2 regions of the Actinomadura vinacea genome follow, and region 1 is predicted to be linked to the other one. Evidence: riboswitches for the same ligand, from Rfam matches in the RefSeq annotation. Region 1 holds a riboswitch; the other holds the start of a gene.
What was found. Region 1 has a riboswitch for ZMP and ZTP ahead of ABD340_RS41545 (serine hydroxymethyltransferase). Riboswitches for the same ligand answer to the same signal wherever they lie in the genome.

Region 1 (10,631 bases):
CGCCGAGCAGCAGGGTGGCGGTCAGCACGGCGATCAGCAGCGGGTAGATGCGGAACAGCCGGCTGATCCAGAACCGCCGCAGCGAGCCGGTGCGTTCCAGGGACGCGGGGATGATGTAGCCGCTGACGAGGAAGAACAGCAGCACGCCGACGCTGCCCGGGTCGAGCCACTGCAGGATCTCGTGCCGGAACTGCGGAAGGTAGTTGTAGCAGCCGTGGTGCAGCGCCACCACGATCGCGGCGATGCCGCGGAGGGCGTCCAGCCATCCCAGCCGTTCGGCCCCGATCGCGGGTGGAACCGGTCCACCCGGGCCGTCGCTCCCTGGAGAGGGATCCGGGACCAATGGTGGTGGATGTCCGGTTTTCATTATCCGAAGACCCTAGCGGACCGGATGTCCCGCTCCGTAGCGAGCAGGGCGAACCGTTCTGATCTTCAGGGAACTCTCAGCGACCGTACGGCGGAACGGTGCTGCCGGCCGCCGGCGGCCGCCCCCGGCCCGCTCGCCGCATAAAATTCGGGAATGACCCCCATGGACGCGATAGATCAGGCGATCCTGCGCCGTCTGCAGCGCGACGGCCGGCAGACCAACCGGGAACTGGCGGAGGCGGTCGGCATCGCCCCGTCCACCGCGCTGGAGCGCACCCGGGCGCTGCGGGCGCGCGGTGTCATCACCGGCTTCCGCGCCAGCGTCGACCTGGAGGCGCTGGGCCGGAGCGTGCAGGCGCTGATCTCGATCCGGATCCGGCCGCAGTCGAGGGAGGCCATCGAGTCGACCCGCGACCACATGGCGGCGATGCCCGAGACGCTGGCCGTCTTCGTGGTGACCGGAGCGGAGGACATCCTGGTGCACGTGGCCGTGCCCAGCACCCAGTACCTGCGCGACTTCGTGCTCGACCGGCTGGCGCGGCGCAAGGAGTTCGTGGACGTGCGCACCACGGTCGTGTACGACTACGTCCAGCCCGCCGAGCAGTCCGAACTTCCCGTGCCGGAACGCAAGGATCGCCGAACTCCCTACGCCTGAACCGGCCTCGTGTCCTCCTCGGTCGAAGAATCCATGCCGTGACCGGCTGAGCTCGAACGAACAACGGCCTGTCGCGCGAATGCCCGGATTTCCTCCTAGCGTCGGCCGCATGGACCAACGGAACAACTTCTCGGGCGTGCTGCTGGTACTGGCCGCCGGAGTCCTGTGGGGCACGGTCGGACCGGCGCAGGTCCTGGCCGATTCACCGGCCTCGCCGATCACGCTGGGGGACGCCCGGATCCTGTCGGGCGGCCTGCTGCTGGCCGCGTTCGTGCTGGCGACCTCGCCGCGCTCGTTCGCCGCGCTGTCCCGGCCCGCCTGGCCGCCCCTGCTGGCCGCGTCGGCGGCGACCGGGACGTTCCAGGCCGCCTTCCTCACCTCGGTCGACCGGACGGGCGCGGCGGTGGCCACGGCCGTGGTGTTCGGGCTGGCACCGGTCACCACCGGCCTGTTCCAACGGCTCGTCCTGCGGACGAGGCTGACCCGCCGCTGGACGGTCGGGACGGCGTGCGCGATCGCCGGGTGCGCGCTGCTGGTGCTGCCGGGCTCCGGTGGCGGGGCCGACCCGCTCGGCGTCGGGCTGGGCGTGCTGGGGGCCTGCTGCTTCGGCGTCTACACGGTGTCGGCCAAGCGCCTGCTGGACCATCAGGTGGGCATGGCCGCCGCGGTCGCCGTCACGCTGCTGATCGGCGGGACGCTGCTGCTGCCGTGGGCCGTGCAGGGCGTGCCGGACCTGGCCGGGGCGCGGTCGTGGGCGCTGGTCGGGTGGCTCGGCATCGCGACCACCGCGGTCGCGTACATGTGCTTCGTGCACGGGCTGCGCCGCGTCACCGCCGCGACGGCGGGCACGCTGAGCCTCGCCGAGCCGCTGGTGGCGGCCGTCCTGGCGCTCGCCGTGCTGGGGGAGCGGCTGTCGGCGCCCGCCACCGCCGGGGCGCTGCTGCTGCTCGGCGGGCTGGTGTTCGTCTCCGTGCCGCTGCCCTGGCTCTCCCGGCTTCGTCCCTCGCGGCGTCCGGACGGCCCGGTAGACTTGCCGGACGCGACTGGCGCAGTCAAGGTGGAGTCGACCACCGGGGAGCGAAGCTAGTCCGCACACCGCGCGCCTGGGTGTACGGGCCCCGCAGCCGGGGGTCCGCGCCCGAACGCCACCGGATCCTCCGGCCAGACCAGCCGATCAGCGGCCCTGATCGGCACGGAGGCCGCCATGCACCAGCCGTCCCTTCCGCATCTCGCCGGCCAGGACCCCGACCTCGCCGCCCTGGTCGAGGCCGAGGCCCGCCGGCAGTTCGAGAAGATCAGGCTCATCGCCTCGGAGAACTACGTCTCGCCCGCCGTGCTGGAGGCCACCGGCTCGGTGCTCACCAACAAGTACTCCGAGGGCTACGCCGGACGCCGCTACTACGAGGGCCAGCAGAACATCGACCCGATCGAGCTGCTGGCCATCGAGCGGGCCAAGGCGGTGTTCGGAGTGGAGCACGCCAACGTCCAGCCCTACTCCGGCTCGCCCGCCAACCTGGCCGTCTACATGGCCTTCCTCCAGCCGGGCGACACGGTCATGGGCCTGTCGCTGCCGATGGGCGGGCACCTCACGCACGGCTGGTCGGTGTCGGCGACCGGCAAGTGGTTCACCCCCGTCCGGTACGGGGTGCGCGCCGACACCGGCCGGGTCGACATGGACGAGGTCCGCGACCTCGCGCTCAAGGAGCGGCCCAAGCTCATCTGGTGCGGCGGCACCGCGATCCCGCGCACGATCGACTTCGCCGCGTTCGCCGAGATCGCGCGCGAGTCGGGCGCGGTGCTGGCCGCCGACATCGCGCACATCGCCGGGCTGATCGCGGGCGGCGCGCACCCGTCCCCGGCCGGCCGTGCCGACGTGATCACCACGACCACGCACAAGACGCTGCGCGGCCCGCGCGGCGCGATGGTGCTGTCGACGGCCGAGCACGCCGCCGCGGTCGACAAGGCGGTCTTCCCCGGCCTGCAGGGCGGCCCGCACGACCACACCACCGCCGCGATCGCGGTCGCGCTGAAGGAGGCCGCGCAGCCGGACTTCTCCGCCTACGCCCACCGGATCGTCGCCAACGCGCGGGCACTGGCGGAGGCGCTGGCCGGACGCGGCTACGACCTCATCTCGGGCGGCACCGACAACCACCTCATCCTCATCGACCTGACCAACAAGGGGGTGCCGGGCAAGCCCGCCGCGCAGGCCCTCGACCGGGCCGGGATCGAGCTCAACTACAACGCGGTGCCGTTCGACCCGCGCAAGCCGTTCGATCCGTCCGGGCTGCGGGTGGGCACCGCCGCGATCACCACGCGGGGGCTGGAGCCGGCGCAGATGCCGCGGCTCGCGGCGTGGATCGACGACATCGTCCAGGCCGTCGCGCGCGGCGCGGACGAGGCGGCCGCGGCGGAGCGGCGGGTGGCGGCCGAGATCCGCGAGCTGCTGGCCGGGCACCCGATGCCGGGCTGGGCGCCCGCGCCCTGAGTCAGCGGGCCCGGAACACGGTGATCATGCGCCAGGCGTCCGGCGCGGTGACGGCCACCTCGCCGAAGTCGCCGTACCGCGCGACCGGCTCCAGCGCTCCGGACAGGCGCACGGCCGCGTCCAGTTCGGTCGCGCTCCAGAACCGGTAGGGCACCACGTCCTGGATCACCCGGACCGGCCGGTCGCCCTCGGCGACCGTCACCGTCACATGGTCGGTCGAGATCTGCGTGATCGGGTCGAGGCGGTCGGCGGGCTCGCCCCAGCGGACGGTGGCGCGCGTCTCGCCGCGCTCCACCGTCCATCCGGTGCTGGTACTGGGCTCGTCGCCGAGCCGGTCGCTCGGATGGGACATCTCGACGACGTAGAGGCCGCCGTCCGCCAGGTGGGCGGCGGCCCGGCCGAGGTGCGCGGTGAACGCGTCCAGGTCCATCAGGTGGGACGTGGAGTCCAGCATCGTGATCACCAGGTCGAACCGGCGGCCCAGGTCGAAGCGGGTCATGTCGTCCTGGACGACCTCCAGCTCCACGTCCTGCGCCTTGGCCCGCTCGGCGGCGTACGCGCACATCGCCGGGTGCAGGTCCAGCGCGGTCGCCGCGACGCCGCGGCGGGACAGCTCGCGGGCGTGCTCGGCGGGGCCCGCGGCCAGTTCCAGCGCGCTGCGGACCGTCCCGTGCCCGGGACGGTGCCGGGCGCACCAGCCGAGCAGCACGTCCACCTCGGCAGGCACGTCGCGGAACGAGCACGCGAGCTCGTAGGCCCAGGGGTCGTCGTAGATGCCGGTGGTCACCCGGCCATCCTGTCACGGAACCGCCACGTCACCGTGAGCTCCCGGTTCCACCTTTTGGACACCACTTGAGGGCCTCCCCGCGAGCGCCTAGCGTGCGATGGGTGATCGATCATCCCGTCAACGCCGGGTCCGGCGACGAACACCGTCCCGGCGCCCGTCTGCCCCTGCTGAGGCCCGGACTGCTGGGCGAGGAGCAGCGGGAGGTGTACGACGCGGTCACCGGCGGCCCGCGCCGCGACGCGCCCTCGCCCATCCGCTACGTCGACGACGAGGGCCGACTGCTGGGCCCGTTCAACGCGATGCTCTACAGCCCGGCGGTCGGGCTGCCGCTGCAGGAGCTGGGCGCCGCGCTGCGCTTCCGCACCGCCTTCACCAAGCGGGAGCGGGAGATCGCGATCCTGGTGGTGGCGGCGCACCGGCGCTCGGACTACGAGTGGTACGCGCATGAGCGGATCGGGCACCGTGCCGGGCTTACCGACCGGGAGCTGGCCGCGCTGCGCGAGGGCCACGCGCCTATGCTCGGAGACGTGCGCGAGCGGGTGGTGTACGAGGCGGCCCGCCAGATGATCGCCGACGGCGATCTGAGCGACCCCGTCTACACCGAGGCCGTGGCGACGCTGGGCCGCGCCGCCGTGGTGGAACTGGTCGCCCTGATCGGCTACTACGCCGCGCTGGCCCTGCAGCTGAAGGTGTTCCGGGTGGGCGTCCCGGACGGCGAGCCCGTGCCCGACTGGGGGGACGGCGGCGATGCTTGACGTGCTGCGCACCGGCCGGCTCGTCCTGCACCCGGTCGGCACCGGCGACCACCGGGCCCTGCTGGCGCACTGGACGGGCCCGCGGGTGCGCCGCCACCTGTTCGACGACCGGATCCTGTGCGCCGAGCAGGTCACCGAGATCATCGAGGCGAGCCTGCACGACTTCGCCACCGAGGGTTTCGGCCTGTGGGCGCTGCGGCTCGCCCCGGAGGGCCCGCTGGCCGGGGTGGCGGGGCTGCGCCGGATGGAGGGCCCGGCGCACGCGCTGGACGTGGAGATCGTCTACAGCCTGGAGCCGGAGCACTGGGGGCATGGGCTGGCGGCCGAGGCGGCCCGGGCCGTCCTCGACCACGCCTTCGACGTGCTGGCGCTGCCCCGGGTGATCGCCGAGATCGACGAGGCCAACACCGCCTCCGCCGAGGTCGCCGAGCATCTGGGCATGCGCCCCTTCGAGGAGGGGCCGGCCGACGGGCTGAGCCGTTATGTCGCCGAGCGCGTCCGATCAGCGGAGGCCGTCAAGGCCTGAGACGAGCCGCTCGACGTCGGCGTACGAGGGGGCCCCTTCGGGCGGGCCGCCGGTGAGCGCGGTCGTGACGGCGGCGCGCAGCGCGGCGCGGAACAGCAGCGACCCGTAGCTGACCCGCCGTACGCCCAGCTCGGCCAGTCCGTCCACGGTGACCCTGCCGGGGAGGAAGAGCACGTTCACCGGCAGCGGCGTCGCGGCCACGACCGCGCGCACGTCCGCCTCTTCGGCGATGCCCGGGACGAAGACGCCGTCCGCACCCGCCCCGGTGTAGGCGCGCACCCGCTCCAGGGTCTCCGCCTCGTGCCCGGGCAGCCAGAACGAGTCGGTGCGGGCGTTCACGAACAGGCCGGGGGCCGCGTCCTTGATCGCCCCGATCAAGGCACTCTGCCGGTCGGCCGGACCCAGCGAACCGTCGGACCGCCCGTCCTCGATGTTGATCCCCGCGATGCCGTACGACGCCAGTTCGGCGGCGAGCGCCGCGACGTCCTCGGCCCGATCCGAGAAGCCGCCCTCGACGTCGACCGTGACTGGGACCGGAAGCCGCGCCAGGCCACGCGCGAGCGCGAGGGTCTCCTGCCGGGTGCCGCCCTCGGCGTCCGGCTTCCCGGCCGCGGCGGCGACACCGAGGCTGGTGGTGCCGATCGCCGGGAAGCCCGCCTCGGCCAGCGCCGCCCCGCTCGCGACGTCCCAGGCGTTGGGGAGCAGCAGCGGTGTGTCGCGTTCATGCAGGTCACGGAATAGGGACATGCGTCGACGTTACGCCCGGGGCGTCTCGACCGGCGTCGAAGGATGGTGGGGTTGGCACCACCCCGCAGCAGGGGGAAACCCATATAGTCTCAACTGAGATTGTCTCGCACACTCCTAACCATGGACAAGTCAACGATGAGCCGCCGCACAGCCCTGCGCACAGGCGCCCTCGCCACGGCCGCCGTCGCCGTGAGCGCCGCGCCCGCCTCCGCCAGAGGCGGCGGGGGCGGGGGCCGTATCGACACCCACCACCACGCGCTGCCCCCCGCCATGCGGAAATGGGCCGTCGACAACGGCCTGCTGCCCCCGCAGGGCGGCCCCCGCTGGGGCCAGTGGGACCTGCGGAAGACCCTCGAGACGATGGACGCCAACGGGATCGCCCTCGGCGTCGCCTCCGCCCCCGCCCCGTCCGAGATCTTCCACGGCAAGGCGAAGGCCGCCGCCGGTGCCCGCGTCTTCAACGAGTCCCTCGCCGACCTGGTCAGGAGCCGCCCCACCCGCTTCGGCTTCTTCGCCTACCTTCCCCTCATGCACGTGGACGTGGCGCTGAAGGAGGCGGCGTACGCGCTCGACGAGCTCGGCGCCGACGGTGTCCTCATGATGAACACCGCGGGCGGGCGCTACCTCGGCCACAAGGTGTTCGACCCGCTGTTCGCCGAGCTGAACCGCCGCCGCGCCGTCATCATGACCCACCCCGACGCCCTGCCCGAGGACCCCGAGCCGATCCCCGGCGTCGAGAACTACGTCGCCGACTTCATGTACGACACCACCCGCTGCGCCCTCAGCCTCATCGCGTCGGGCACGATGGACCGCTACCCCGACATGTCGGTGATCCTGTCCCACGGCGGGGGCTTCCTCCCCTACATCGGGGGACGCGTCGAACGCGCGGGCCGCCGCGGTGAGGGCCCCTCGCCCGCCGCGTTCCGCCGCGCGTTCAAGCGCTTCTACTACGACACCGCCCTGCCGCTGTCCCCGTACGCCTCGCCCACGCTTCTGAACGCGGTCGGCCCCGGACGGGTCCTGTACGGCACCGACTGGCCCCAGGTGGAGGCCGAGGAGGTAGCGCACGCCCGCCGCGCCTTCGACCGCGACCCCAACCTGAGCCATCGCGACCGCACCGCCATTAACCGCACCAACGCGCTTCGCCTTCTGCCCACGGTCGCCGCCCGCCTCCGCTAACGCCGGAAGTCGGCCCACACCGTTGTGCGGACGCCGTCGGGCCGGTAGCCCCAGCACGACGCGAGCGCGTCGACGATATGGAGCCCCCGGCCGGTCTCGCCAGTGGATGCCTTCCGCAAGACCGGCCGGGCCCCGTCCGCCCCATCGTCGGACACCTCCGCCCGCAGCACCTCCGGCCCCGCCAGCAGCGCTATCGAGATCTTGCCGCCCCGGCCCGACCCGGTGTGCCGGACCCCGTTGGCCGCCAGCTCGTCCACGACCAGCGTCATGTCGTCCAGGGCCTCGTCGCCCGCCGCGAGATGGCCGGGCACCAAGGTGTCGCGCAGGAAAAGCCGTGCGTGCCGCACCGAGCACAGGGTCCCAGGCAGCGTCAGCTCGGCCAGCACCACCAGCCCGCTCACGCCGCGTCCCAGGCGATCCGGCGCGCCAACGCACCGAGCCGGTCGGCCTCTATCTCGTGCCCTCGCCAGATCAGCAGCCACCGTTCCGTCCGCCGCACGGCCAGGACGGGCTCGCGCCGCCCGTCCCACCGAGGCACGAACAGCACCGGTTCCGCGTGATAGGGCAACACCAGCACGGTCGTCACGGGCACCGCCCGCAACTCCCACGCCAACCGAACGAGCAGGCCGTACCGCGTCTCGCAGGGCGCCATCACCGATCCCTCTCCACTCGAAGTACCGGCAAGCGTGGTCGCGGACGGTCACCGCATCAATACTTTTCGAGCAGGTTCGATGTATTCGCCGAGCGTCCGATCGCAGACGCGATCGGTTCAGAAACGAATACTTCTAACCTTCACCGAAACGATCCGACTCGCCACCCTGCGTGACACGCTCGATCCATGCGATACGACGACCGGATGACGTATCGCCGACGAAAGATCGGCGATGCGCTCCGCCACTTCCGAGAGGAACGCGGCCTCACCCAGCGCGCGGCCGGCCGCCTCCTCGATCGTTCCCAGGCGTCCCTGAGCGCGTACGAGAACGGCCACCGCGCCATCCGCCCCCGAGATCTCAAGCACATCCTCGACCAGTACGGCATCGAAGACCAGCTGGTGCGCCAGCGACTCCTGTCCCTCGCCGCCCAAGGCCGCCAGGACGGCTGGTGGCACGACTTCGACGAACGCCTCGAGCCGGGCATCGTCGACTTCGCCTCCCTCGAAGCCGACGCCTCCCGCATCCGCATCTTCGAGCCGCAACTCGTCCACGGCCTCTTCCAGACCGAGGACTACGCCCGCGCCGTTTTCAGGAGGGCGGGAGGCACGGTGCGGGATACGCCAGACATCAAGACCGAGGTCGGCTTCCGCCTGAACAGACAACGGGTGCATGAGCAGACGCAACCGCCCACCATCTCGGCCGTCTTCACCGAGGCGGTGCTCCGCCAGCAGATCGGCGGGATCGACGTGATGCGCGGGCAAGGAGTCAGGCTGCTCGAAATGGGCGCCCATGCCCACGTCGAGATTCAGATCCTTCCCTTCACCGCGGGCATGCATCCAGGCAATGACGGAGCCTTCACCATTCTCAGTGTCGGTACAGGGGCTCTACTGGAGGTCGTGGCGGTGGACAGCCTGACGCGAAGCTGGTACGTGGACGAGCCCACGGACGTCGATCACTACATCGAGACGTTCGAGCAGTTGCGGGAGATCGCCCTGTCAGAAAGCGATTCCAAGGCGCTGATCGAACGGATAGTGTCCGAGTCATGAGCGAGCAGAATCTCGCCCGTCTCCAGTGGCGCACCAGCAGCCACAGTGGGGGACAGGGAACCCAGTGTGTGCAGGTCGCCGCTCTGGAAGCCAAGAAAGCCGTGGCGGCGCGGGACTCCAAGAACCCGGACGGCGGCATGCTCACGTTTTCGCGCGGTGAGTGGGCCGCGTTTCTCGGGCGGGTGAAGGCGGGCACGTTCGATCGGACCTAGGGGGCCCTTCTCGGCGTGGCACCCGGCCGGTACGTCAGGGACGCCGGTTCCGGATGATGAAGAGGACGGCCACGACCAGGGCGATGACGGCCACGGCTCCGGCGACGTAGAAGAGCCACTCCGGCGCCTCTTCCTCGCGTGCGACGTCGGCCAGGTGTCCGATCATGTCTCTTCTCTCGTCGGGGCGCCGGCCAGCAGGGCCAGCAGGACGGGGAACTCCAGATATGCGTGATAGCTCGCGATCGCACCGTACAGGGTCTTGCCGCCCGTGTAGTCGGAGATGAACAGGACCGCCAGGAGCAACGCGCCTGCCGCGCCGAGCAGCCACGCCCGGTGGCCGCGCAGCGCCCCGACCCGCTGTTCGAAGCGTTCGGTGGCCGGGTGTGCGTGGCGGGGCATGAACCACACCCAGACGACGTAGTGCATCGTCTGTAGGAAGGCGAAGACCACCAGCAGGCGCAGGGCCAGCGCGGTGTCGAGCCAGGCGGGCGGGGTGTAGGCCGACAGCAGGCGTTCGCCGCCGCCCGCGAACGCGGCCACGGCGCCGTCCTGGTCGCCGCCCAACCATGGGTCGAACGTCCCGGCCAGGATCAGCGCTGGGACCAGCAGCACCCAGGCCGCCTGGGTCGCGCGGAACGCAACGCGTCCGGTCTTCAGCTCGCGGGCCCATTCCCACAGAAAGAACAGCGGCACCACATTGTGCAAGTGCGCGAGGAACACGAAATGGTAGCCGGGGAACAGCAGTGAGCCGGTGGCGGCGCATCCCAGGGCCGCCAACGCGGTCCACAGCAGCAGCGGGCGCCGCCGGAGCCCCCACCGGCAGGCGACGGCCAGGACGAGATAGCCGAGGAGGATCTCGGCGGGCGCCGACCAGGGGAGCATCGGTGTCAGGCGGCACAGCATGATGCCGGTGATCAGGACGACCAGCAGCCCGAGGAAGCGCCCGGTGAGGATCGTGTCGAACCGTCCCGACACGTACCGGAGTTCCAGCACGTTGTGGAGGATGCCGAACATGGCGAGGCCGACGACCGTCACCGTCGCGGGCAGGCGCAGGGCGGCCACTAGGGCGGCGGCCGTCAGGACGCAGAAGACCGCTACGAGCCTGCGGGACCCCGTCCGCACGGCGACCGGCAGCGCCTCGGTTGCTATGGCCGTTCCTTCCGTCCTGTGACCGGCTATCCGGCCGCGCTCGCGCTGACCCTCGCCGTCGAGCTGCCGAT
Region 2 (10,631 bases), on a different contig from region 1:
CGCCGTTGGGGACGAGGCCGCCGTCGAGCCAGATGTTGTCGGACAGCACCGCCGCCTCCACCTGGGGGTCGGACCCCTCCACCGTGATGGTCGTGCCGGTTCCGAAGGGGACGAGCCGGACCCTGCCGTCCTTGAGCCGCAGGACGGAGCTGCCGGGGATGTAGGAGGCGCCCGCCGCGTTCTCCACGGAGATCGGGACGCCGGCGAACGGCCAGCCGCCCCCTCCGACCAGCCCGGGGCTGGCGAAGCCGGGGCCGCCCTGTCCGGGGAAGGTGGTGGCACCGCAGGTGCCCACCAGGGCGGCCACGAGCAGGAGCGCGGCCGTACGCCGGACCTTCTTGAGCGTGGCCCCCCTGGGCGGCCCGATCCGGTCTACGGCCAACGGCGTGCCTCCCCCTCATCACCCTGCCTTCAGGCAGTCACCCTGCCTTCCCGCAAGGCGGAAGATAAGTACATCAACCGCCACTAAAGGGATCATCCTCCTCAAGGAGCAAACCCGATATCCTCCTTAAGGTTCATACCCCCATACATCCTCGGCCTATCGGAGTGCAGGGCCCAGACGCTTCGGGCGGCCCCGGAGGCATCAGCACGGAACTGGGGAGACTAGGCTGCATCGACGGAGCGGACCGCCGGGTGGCCAGGCCGCACGGGCAGCCGAGCCACCACAATTGAGCGGTCATTGTCTGTCGATCCGTTAAGGACGCCCTCGTGGACCTGTTCGAACACCAGGCGAAGGAACTCTTCGCCGAGTACGGGGTACCGGTGCCCACCGGCAAGGTCGCCCATACTCCCCAGGAAGCCCGGGCCATCGCGGAAGAGCTGTTCACCGCGGGAAGCTCGAAGGTCGTCGTCAAGGCCCAGGTCCTCACCGGGGGCCGGGGCAAGGCCGGCGGCGTGAAGCTGGCCGACGACGCCGCCGAGGCCGAGGCCCTCGCCGGCCAGATCCTCGGCATGGACATCAAGGGCCACACGGTCCACAAGGTGCTGATCGAGCAGGGCAGCGCGATCGCGGAGGAGTACTACTTCTCCTTCCTGCTCGACCGCGCCAACCGCACCTTCCTGTCGATCTGCTCCGCCGAGGGCGGCATGGAGATCGAGGAGGTCGCCGAGACCAACCCCGACGCCGTCGCCAAGGTGGCCGTCTCCGGGCTGGACGGCGTCGACCGCGCCAAGGCCCGCGCGATCGCCGAGGCCGGCCGGCTGCCGGAGCAGGCGCGCGAAGGCGCCGCCGAGCTGATCGAGCGGCTGTGGGCGGTGTTCTCCGACGAGGACGCCACCCTGGTCGAGGTCAACCCCCTCATCCTCACCGCCGACGGGCGCGTCATGGCGCTGGACGGCAAGGTCACCCTCGACGACAACGCCGCGTTCCGGCAGGAGTCGCACGAGGCCCTCGAGGACAAGGCCGCCGCCGACCCCCTGGAGGCGCGGGCCAAGGAGAAGGACCTCAACTACGTCAAGCTCGACGGCAGCGTCGGGATCATCGGCAACGGCGCGGGCCTGGTCATGTCCACCCTGGACGTGGTCGCCTACGCGGGCGAGGAGTTCGGCGGGCAGAAGCCGGCCAACTTCCTCGACATCGGCGGCGGCGCGTCCGCCGAGGTGATGGCCAACGGCCTGGAGATCGTCCTGTCGGACGCCGACGTCAAGTCGGTGTTCGTCAACGTCTTCGGCGGCATCACCGCCTGCGACGCGGTCGCCAACGGCATCGTGAGCGCGTACAAGCTGCTGGACGAGCGCGGCGAGAGCGTCGACCGGAAGCTGGTGGTCCGGCTCGACGGCAACAACGCCGAGCTCGGCCGCAAGATCCTGTCCGACGCGGCGCTGCCCGGCGTCGAGCAGGTCGACACCATGGACGACGCGGCCAAGCGTGCCGCCGAACTCGCTGCGGCAGGTGCATGACAATGGCCATCTGGCTGACCGAGAACAGCAAGATCATCGTGCAGGGCATGACCGGCTCGGAGGGTATGAAGCACTCCCGCCGCATGCTCGCCTCCGGCGCCGCGGTCGTCGGCGGCGTCAACGCCCGCAAGGCCGGGCAGAGCGTCGACTTCGACGGCACCACCCTCCCGGTGTTCGGCACCGTCGCCGAGGCGATGGAGCGCACCGGCGCCGACGTGTCGGTGGTGTTCGTCCCGCCGAAGTTCACCAAGGACGCCGTGGTCGAGGCCGTCGACGCGGAGATCCCGCTCTGCGTCGTGATCACCGAGGGCATCCCGGTGCACGACACCGCCTACTTCTGGGCCTACGCCGAGCGCAAGGGCGGCAAGACCCGCATCATCGGCCCCAACTGCCCCGGCATCGCCTCCCCGGGCGCCTCCAACGCCGGCATCATCCCCGCCGACATCACCACCCCCGGCCGGATCGGGCTGGTGTCCAAGTCCGGCACGCTGACGTACCAGATGATGTACGAGCTGCGCGACATCGGCTTCTCCACCTGCGTCGGCATCGGCGGCGACCCGGTCATCGGCACCACCCACATCGACGCCCTGAAGGCGTTCCAGGACGACCCCGGCACCGACGCGATCGTGATGATCGGTGAGATCGGCGGCGACGCCGAGGAGCGCGCCGCGGCCTACATCGAGGAGCACGTCACCAAGCCGGTCGTCGGCTACGTGGCCGGGTTCACCGCCCCCGAGGGCAAGACGATGGGCCACGCGGGCGCCATCGTCTCCGGATCGGCCGGCACCGCCCAGGCCAAGAAGGAGGCGCTGGAGAAGGTCGGCGTCCGGGTCGGCAAGACCCCGAGCGAGACGGCCCGCCTGATGCGCGACATCATGAAGAACCTCTGACCTGAGCTCAGAGTCCGAAAAGACGCCCGAGCCGTTCGTCCGGCGGCCCGGGCGTCTTTCGTTTCCTGTCGGACGGGGCTGGCATGCTCGGCCCCTGTGGATAGACAAGACTTCTGGCACCTCATCGACCAGGCCCGCGAGGGCGCCCCCGACGACCGTGCCATCGCCGAGCGGGCCACCGCGCTGCTCGCGGTGCGGCCGCGCGAGGACATCCTCGCCTTCCAGCAGCTCTTCTGGGACCTGATGTCCGAGTCGTACCGCGAGCCGCTCTGGGGCGCCGCCTACACGATCAACGGCGGCTGCTCCGACGACGGGTTCGACTACTTCCGCGGCTGGCTGATCGGCCAGGGGCGCGCGACGTTCGAGAGCGCGGTCGCCGACCCCGACTCGCTCGCCGGGAACCCCGTCGTCCAGGAGGCCGCCAAGGACTTCATGGAGCTCGACAACGAGTCCATGCTGGGCATCGCCTACGGCGCCTACCGGACGGCCCAGGGCGAGGAGATGCCGCACGACGCGTACACGATCAAGCACTCCGATCCCGGCCCCGGCTGGGATTTCGACGACCGTGAGGAGACAAGGCGCCACCTTCCCCGCCTAACCGCGCTCTACGACGTCCACTACGCCCGCTGATCACCGACGACAAAGACGACACGCCGGACGGGCGGGCCGCCGGGGCGCGGCCGGGGTGCCAGCATGGAACGCGTGAACGACGCTAGCCCTGGACAGCGGGGGAGATCGGAGCCGGCGAGGGCGGCCGCGGCCCGCTCCTCTGAGGACGACGGCGGCGACCGGGGAGACCGGGGCGGCGGAGCGCCGCGCCCGCTGTACGTCACCGGTCTGGTCGGCGCGCTGTGGTGCATCGGCATCGGGCTCGCCGTGCTCACCACGATCACGCTGCTCGGCTGGATCGCCGCGCCCCGCACCGCCCTCGGCCCAGGGCTGCCCGGGGTGTTCCGCACCGCGGTCAACCTGTGGCTGGTGTCCCATCACGCCGGGTTCTCGGTCCCCCAGGGCCGCGTGGGGCTGCTGCCCCTCGGCCTGATCGTCCTGCCCGGGGCCCTGCTCTACCGCAGCGGCGGCTGGATGATCCGGGCCGCCGGGGTGCCCGGCCGTCCCCGGATCGGCGTGGTGCACGTCGCGGTCGCGCTGGCCGCGCCCTACGCCGCCCTGGCCGGGCTGCTCGCGCTGGCCGCCACCTCGCCCGCCGTCCGCCCGTCCGCGTGGCAGGCGCTGGTCGCCGCGTTCGTCGTCGCGCTGGGCGCGGGAGCGCTCGGCGCCGCCCGCGCCCTGGTCGCCGCGCGCGGCCGGCGGGTCCGCTCCGGCCTGGGCGCCCTGCTGCGGCTGCTGCCCGAACGCCCCCGCTCGCTGGTGATCGGCGTCGCCGGGGCCACCGCCGTCCTGCTCGGCTCGGGCGCGGTACTGGTCGGTGCCTCTCTGGCGCTGCACATCCCGCAGGCCACGGAGCTGTACGACGCGCTCGCCCCCGGCGCCGTCGGAGGGCTCCTGCTCCTGCTGCTGCAGCTGGCCTTCCTGCCGAACGGGGTCATCTGGGGCATGGCGTACGCGATCGGCCCCGGCTTCTCGGTCGGCGCCGGCACCGGGGTCTCGCCCTCCGGCATCTTCATCGACGTCGTCCCGCTGTTCCCGCCGCTGGCCGCGCTGCCCGAGCCTGGCCCGGCCCCGCTGGTCTCACTGGTCGCGCTGGCCGGCCCGTTCCTCGCGGGGGCCGTGGGCGGCGTGCTGACCGTCCGCGCCCTGCCGAGCCCCCTGTACGAGGCCGCGCCGCTCTGGGGCTTCACCTCCGGCGCCCTGACCGGGGCCGTCGCGGCCGGGCTGAGCGCCCTGGCGGGCGGCCCGCTGGGCGGCGGACGGCTGGCGACCATGGGCCCGTCGCCGTGGCAGGTCGGCCTGCTGGCGGCCCTGGAGGTCGGCATCTCCGCCGCCATCGCGGCCTGGCTGGCCAACTGGCGGGCGCTCCGCCGCGCCGAGGCGGCGGGCGACGAGGAGGAGCGGCCACGGTCGCGGACCCGCAAGGAGCGCGCCCCCAGGCGGCGGGCCGCCGAGAAGCGGGAGCGGCGGCGCGAGGAGAGGACCACCTCCCAGCCCGCGCCGGCGGCGGAGCCCGCCGGACCGTCCCGGCCCGAGCCCATCCTCGCCGCGCCCGTCCCGGGCCCCGAGCCCGTCCAGCGGCCTGCGGCGCCCGCGCGCAAGCCCGCGCCGTTCGACGACGGCGCGCTGGAGTTCGAGGAGGCCGAGCCCGTCCTCGGGCCGCGCAAGCACGCCAAGGCTCCCAGGCGCCCCGCCGAGCCCGTACCGGCGGACGGGCCCGAAGAGCCCGCCCACGACACGCGCTGGGCCGCCGAGGAGGAAGAACCCGTCGCCGACGAGCCCGAACCCGCTCCGCGCAAGGTCCCCGCGCCCCGCGAGGACGTCGAGCGCATCGAGACCCGAGGCGGCGCCATCTACGTCCTCAGGGACGACCCCGAAGATGACTGACCGGCGACCGGAACGGAGCGCCAGCGGAGTGGAGGGCGTCGGTCAGTCTGCTTTTGCCGGGGGGCTGGGGGGTCGTCCCCCCGAAATTGACTGACCGGCGACCGGAACGGAGCGCCAGCGGAGTGGAGGGCGTCGGTCAGTCTGCTTTTGCCGGGGGGCTGGGGGGTCGTCCCCCCGAAATTGACTGACCGGCGCCCCGCTCAGAACATGTCGCCGTAGCGGGACATGCTGCCCTCCGGCAGGTTCAGCTTCTTCTCGATCTCGGAGAAGTAGCGGTCGCGGCAGTGGGTCTCGTCGGTCTTGGTGTTGGCCGAGCCCAGGCACTCCTGGTAGCCGCTCAGCTGCGGCCACAGCAGCGCCGTCACCGCGAGCCAGAAGCTCGCCATCGCCAGCCCGACCGCGCCCAGCACGATCCCGCCGATCGCGCCCGGCGCCGCGGTCTTCTCCCGTACGGCCTGCTTGCGCGCCTTGATCCCCACCACCAGCGCGGCGATGCCCAGCACCAGCCCCACCGGGAAGAAGAAGGGGGTCAGGACCAGCGCGCCGCCGCCGAGCCACAGTGCGCGCCGCCCCGCGCGACCGGCGTCGCCGCCCTGCCCCGCGGGCCCGCCGGTGGCGGGGGCGGTGTCCCGGCCGATCCCGCCGTCGCCGTGGTCCGGCTGCTCACTCAACGTTCCGTCCTCCTGATGCCGACCTCTGGTGCGGATGCCGCCGCGTCGAACAGGGCCGATAGTCTTTACACGGCCCGGTCACGCCGCCGTGCCCGGACCGTGCCCGGTCCGCCCATCGTCGGCCCGCCGCGGGTCCGACGTCCACCAGCACCGTCCACCAAGGAGTCATGGTGTCCGCCCGGCTCGTCGTCCTCGTCTCCGGCGCGGGGACCAACCTACAGGCGCTGCTCGACGCGTGCGCGGATCCAGCCTACGGTGCCGAAGTGGTTGCCGTGGGTGCCGACCGCGACGGCACCGGCGGGGTGGCCCGCGCCGAACGCGCCGGACTGCCCGCCTTCACCGTCCGGATCCCCGACTTCGCCGACCGCGCCGCGTGGGACGTCGCGCTCACCGAGGCGATCGCCGCGCACGAGCCCGATCTGGTGGTCTCCGCCGGATTCATGAAGATCCTCGGCCCGGTGTTCCTGGCCCGGTTCGGCGGCCGCACCATCAACACCCATCCCGCGCTGCTGCCGTCCTTCGCGGGCGCGCACGCGGTGCGGGACGCCCTGGCGTACGGGGTCAAGCTCACGGGCTGTACGGTGCACTTCGTCGACGAAGGCGTGGACACCGGACCCGTCATCGCCCAGGAGGCCGTGCCCGTTCGCTGGCACGACGACGAAGACTCCCTGCACGAGCGCATCAAGCAGGTGGAGCGCCGGCTCATGGTCGAGGTCGTGGGGCGCCTGGCCCGCGACGGCTGGACCGCCGAGGGCCGGCGGGTCTCCATGAAGTGCAGGACCTGCAACACGTCCGCAGACGATGAGGGGAGCACGGCCGGTGAGCCGACTGGCGATTAGGCGCGCGCTGATCAGCGTTTACGACAAGACCGGGCTGGAGGAGCTGGCCCGGGGCCTGCACGAGGCCGGTGTGGAGATCGTCTCCACCGGTTCCACGGCGGGCCGGATCGCCGCCGCCGGGATCCCGGTGATGAAGGTGGAGAAGCTCACCGGGTTCCCCGAGTGCCTGGACGGCCGGGTCAAGACCCTGCACCCCAAGGTGCACGCCGGGCTGCTGGCCGACCGGCGCAAGGACGACCACCTCCAGCAGCTCGACGACCTCGGCGTCGAGCCGTTCGATCTGGCGGTGGTGAACCTCTACCCGTTCTCCGAGACGGTCGCCTCCGGTGCCGGGCCCGACGAGTGCGTCGAGCAGATCGACATCGGCGGGCCCACCATGGTGCGCGCCGCCGCCAAGAACCACGCCAGCGTGTCGGTCGTCGTCGACCCCGCCTCCTACCCGGCGGTGCTCGCGGCCGTCCAGGCGGGGGGCTTCACCCTGGACGAGCGGCGCCGGCTCGCGGCCCGCGCGTTCGCGCACACCGCCGCCTACGACGTCGCCGTGGCCTCCTGGTTCGCCGACGGGTACGCCCCCGACGAGGTCGCCGCCGAGGCGGCGTGGCCCGACTTCCTGGGCTCGGTCTGGGAGCGGTCGGCCGTCCTGCGGTACGGGGAGAACCCGCACCAGCGCGCCGCGCTCTACGGCGACGACACCGGCGGGCTGGCGGGCGCCGAGCAGCTGCACGGCAAGGAGATGTCCTACAACAACTACGTGGACGCCGACGCGGCCCGCCGCGCCGCCTACGACTTCGCCGACCCGGCCGTCGCGATCATCAAGCACGCCAACCCGTGCGGCATCGCGATCGGCGCCGACGTGGCCGAGGCGCACCGCAAGGCGCACGCCTGCGACCCGGTGTCGGCCTACGGCGGCGTGATCGCGGTGAACCGCTCGGTGACCGCGGCGATGGCCGAGCAGGTCGCCGACATCTTCACCGAGGTGATCGTGGCGCCCGGCTTCGAGGACGCGGCGCTGGAGATCCTCACCCGCAAGAAGAACATCCGGCTGCTGCGCTGCCCGGAGGGGCCGGCGAACCCGGTGGAGTTCCGCCGCATCGACGGCGGCGTGCTGCTGCAGACGGTCGACCGGGTGGACGAGGCGGGCGACGACCCGTCCGGCTGGGAGCTCAAGACCGGCACGCCCGCCGACGAGGCCACGCTGCGCGATCTGGCGTTCGCGTGGAAGGCGTGCCGCTCGGTGAAGTCGAACGCGATCCTGCTGGCCGCCGACGGCGCCACGGTCGGCGTCGGCATGGGCCAGGTGAACCGGGTCGACTCCGCCCGGCTGGCGGTCTCGCGGGCCGGGGACGAGCGGGCCGCCGCCGCGGTCGGCGCGTCCGACGCCTTCTTCCCGTTCCCGGACGGGCTGGAGGTGCTGACCAGGGCGGGGGTGCGGGCGATCGTCGAACCGGGCGGCTCGATCCGCGACGACGATGTGATCGCCGCCGCGGAGAAGGCCGGGATCACCCTGTACTTCACCGGCGTCCGGCACTTCTTCCACTGATCCTCCGCCGATCCTCTCGGGTCCGGCGCGTTCCGGCGCACCGGACCCGAGGGTGATTTGGCCGATCATGGGCGTTTTTACCTTTTATGGTTGGTAGCCTCGGCCGGGTCGCGCACCCCCTCCGCCCAGCCTCGGCGCGACCCTCGCTGATGGAGCCCGTGCATGGACGTCCTTTTGACCCTGCTGCTGTCGAGCGTGACGCGGACCGCCTCGCTGCTCGCCGAATCCCGCCACGTGATCGGCATCGCCGCCGCCCTGTGCGCCGCCCTCCTGGCCGCCCACCTCGGCTGGCACGGAACCGACCGCCTGCTGTCCTGGCGCGAACGCCCTGACGAGGACTAGAAGAGACGTCGGTAGACTGGCCGGGACGTGACTGGCGCGATCAAGGTGGACTCGACCACCGGGGAGCGAAGCAGTCCGGACACCGCGCGCCTGGGTGGCCGGCACCGAGCCGGGACCGGGCACCCCCGCCCGGACGAGGCTCCCGGCCAGATCAGCGCGGAGGTACGGATGACGGCACAGATCCTGGACGGCAAGGCCACCGCGGCGGAGATCCGCGCCGATCTCAAGGTGCGGGTCGAGGCGCTGCGCGAGCGCGGCGTGACCGTCGGCCTGGGCACCGTCCTGGTCGGCGACGACCCGGGCAGCACCGCCTACGTCAACATGAAGCACCGCGACTGCGCCGAGGTCGGCATCGAGAGCATCCGCCGCGACCTGCCCGCCGGCGCCACCCAGGACGACGTGGAACGGGCGGTCGCCGAACTGAACGACGACCCCGCCTGCACCGGCTACCTCGTCCAGCTGCCGCTCCCCAAGGGCCTGGACGAGCAGCGCGTGCTCGAACGCATCGACCCGCTCAAGGACGCCGACGGACTGCACCCGATCAGCCTCGGGCGGCTCGTCCTGATGCAGCCCGCGCCGCTGCCGTGCACCCCCAAGGGCATCGTCGCCCTGCTGCGCCGCTTCGAGGTCCCGGTCCGCGGCGCCGAGATCACGGTGATCGGCCGCGGCGTGACCGTCGGCCGCCCGCTCGGGCTGCTCCTCACCCGGCGCAGCGAGAACGCCACCGTGACGCTCTGCCACACCGGCACCCGCGACCTGGCCGCGCACACCCGCGCCGCCGACATCATCGTGGCCGCCGCCGGCGTCCCCGGCCTGATCACCGCGGACATGGTCAAGCCCGGAGCCGCCGTCCTGGACGTCGGCGTCTCCCGCGTCGACGGCAAGCTCGCCGGGGACGTCGCCGCCGACGTCCACGACGTGGCCGGCTGGGTCGCGCCCAACCCGGGCGGCGTCGGCCCCATGACCCGCGCGATGCTGCTGTCCAACGTCGTCGAGGCCGCCGAGGCCGCCTGACACCCGTACGGGGCCGCCGGCCGGCGGCCCCGTACGGGTGGCGTGGCGATCGCCCCTGGCACAGCGCTACCCGGGACGGGGCGATCGCACGATCACTTCATCAGCTCGCCCGGCGCCCCGCCGCGGCCGCCTGGCGGCTCGCCGCGGTGACATGGCCCGGGGCGTGCGGCCCCGGGCGGCGGACTTCCGGGCCTCTGCTCCGACCCGCGTCGATCGGACGGTTCTGCTGCGGCACGTGCACCGGCGGCAGTGGGCGGACCAGGCCCATCGCGATGACCTCGTTGGCGAGCCGGGTGCGCCGGTTGGCGCCCTCGGGGATGCGGAACTTCTGGTAGAGCCGCAGCAGGTGCTGCTTGACGGCCGCCTCGGTGACGACCAGGTCGGCGGCGATCTCCCGCGCGGTGGCGGGTGCGACGAACGCCTCGTCCGACAGCGCCGGCCGGCACAGCGAGGTCAGCACGTCGACCTCGCGTCGGGTGAGCTCCGGAGCCACGGCGCGCCGCAACTCGACGTCGGGATCGACCTCCTCACGGGGGATGCCCCCCATCCGGCAGCGCGCCGTGCCGAAGCTGACGACGTCGCCGTCCTCCAGGACCCGGCGGGCGATCGGGCGGCCATTGACACGTGTCCCGTTGCGGGACAGTCCCATGTCGACGACGTAGACGTACGGGCCGCGACGAACGATCTCTGCGTGCAAACGGGACACACTCGGGTCGTCGAGGCGGATGTCCACTCCCCGCCCTCGGCCGACCGTCGTGACGTCGGGGCGCAGCGGCACCACCAGCCCGCTGTCCTCGATCCGCATGAACGGCCCCTCCACGGCAGTCCTCCCAGCTAGTTAGCGACCCCTGTCTGGCGGGTTACCCGGCCGCGTACCCGTCACACCCTCCTACTGGCCGGTAGGACCGATGCCACAAGGCATGTGGCGTCCATCGGGACG

Region 2: it holds a riboswitch for ZMP and ZTP, as region 1 does, so the genes downstream of both, ABD340_RS40600 (bifunctional methylenetetrahydrofolate dehydrogenase/methenyltetrahydrofolate cyclohydrolase) here and ABD340_RS41545 (serine hydroxymethyltransferase) in region 1, are expected to answer to the same signal.

Annotation. Positions count from the first base shown of each region.
Region 1 covers NZ_BAAARW010000039.1:62,012-72,642, forward strand. The annotation lists gene ABD340_RS41530 (acyltransferase family protein) at 1-343, opposite strand, end outside; gene ABD340_RS41535 (Lrp/AsnC family transcriptional regulator) at 521-1,021, shown strand; partial or broken gene ABD340_RS41540 (DMT family transporter) at 1,131-1,931, shown strand; ZMP/ZTP riboswitch at 2,053-2,137, shown strand; gene ABD340_RS41545 (serine hydroxymethyltransferase) at 2,226-3,506, shown strand; gene ABD340_RS41550 (class I SAM-dependent methyltransferase) at 3,508-4,293, opposite strand; gene ABD340_RS41555 (carboxymuconolactone decarboxylase family protein) at 4,395-5,048, shown strand; gene ABD340_RS41560 (GNAT family N-acetyltransferase) at 5,041-5,574, shown strand; gene ABD340_RS41565 (isocitrate lyase/PEP mutase family protein) at 5,551-6,321, opposite strand; gene ABD340_RS41570 (amidohydrolase family protein) at 6,442-7,500, shown strand; gene ABD340_RS41575 (ATP-binding protein) at 7,497-7,901, opposite strand; gene ABD340_RS41580 (hypothetical protein) at 7,898-8,152, opposite strand; gene ABD340_RS41585 (helix-turn-helix domain-containing protein) at 8,339-9,199, shown strand; gene ABD340_RS41590 (DUF397 domain-containing protein) at 9,196-9,411, shown strand; gene ABD340_RS41595 (hypothetical protein) at 9,446-9,577, opposite strand; gene ABD340_RS41600 (hypothetical protein) at 9,574-10,533, opposite strand; gene ABD340_RS41605 (hypothetical protein) at 10,579-10,631, shown strand, end outside.
Region 2 covers NZ_BAAARW010000038.1:160,627-171,257, forward strand. The annotation lists gene ABD340_RS40555 (glycoside hydrolase family 15 protein) at 1-382, opposite strand, end outside; gene sucC (ADP-forming succinate--CoA ligase subunit beta) at 709-1,899, shown strand; gene sucD (succinate--CoA ligase subunit alpha) at 1,902-2,789, shown strand; gene ABD340_RS40570 (DUF4240 domain-containing protein) at 2,886-3,419, shown strand; gene ABD340_RS40575 (cell division protein PerM) at 3,492-5,285, shown strand; gene ABD340_RS40580 (DUF4190 domain-containing protein) at 5,486-5,956, opposite strand; gene purN (phosphoribosylglycinamide formyltransferase) at 6,124-6,795, shown strand; gene purH (bifunctional phosphoribosylaminoimidazolecarboxamide formyltransferase/IMP cyclohydrolase) at 6,776-8,335, shown strand; gene ABD340_RS40595 (hypothetical protein) at 8,498-8,677, shown strand; ZMP/ZTP riboswitch at 8,695-8,780, shown strand; gene ABD340_RS40600 (bifunctional methylenetetrahydrofolate dehydrogenase/methenyltetrahydrofolate cyclohydrolase) at 8,846-9,691, shown strand; gene ABD340_RS40605 (FHA domain-containing protein) at 9,792-10,511, opposite strand.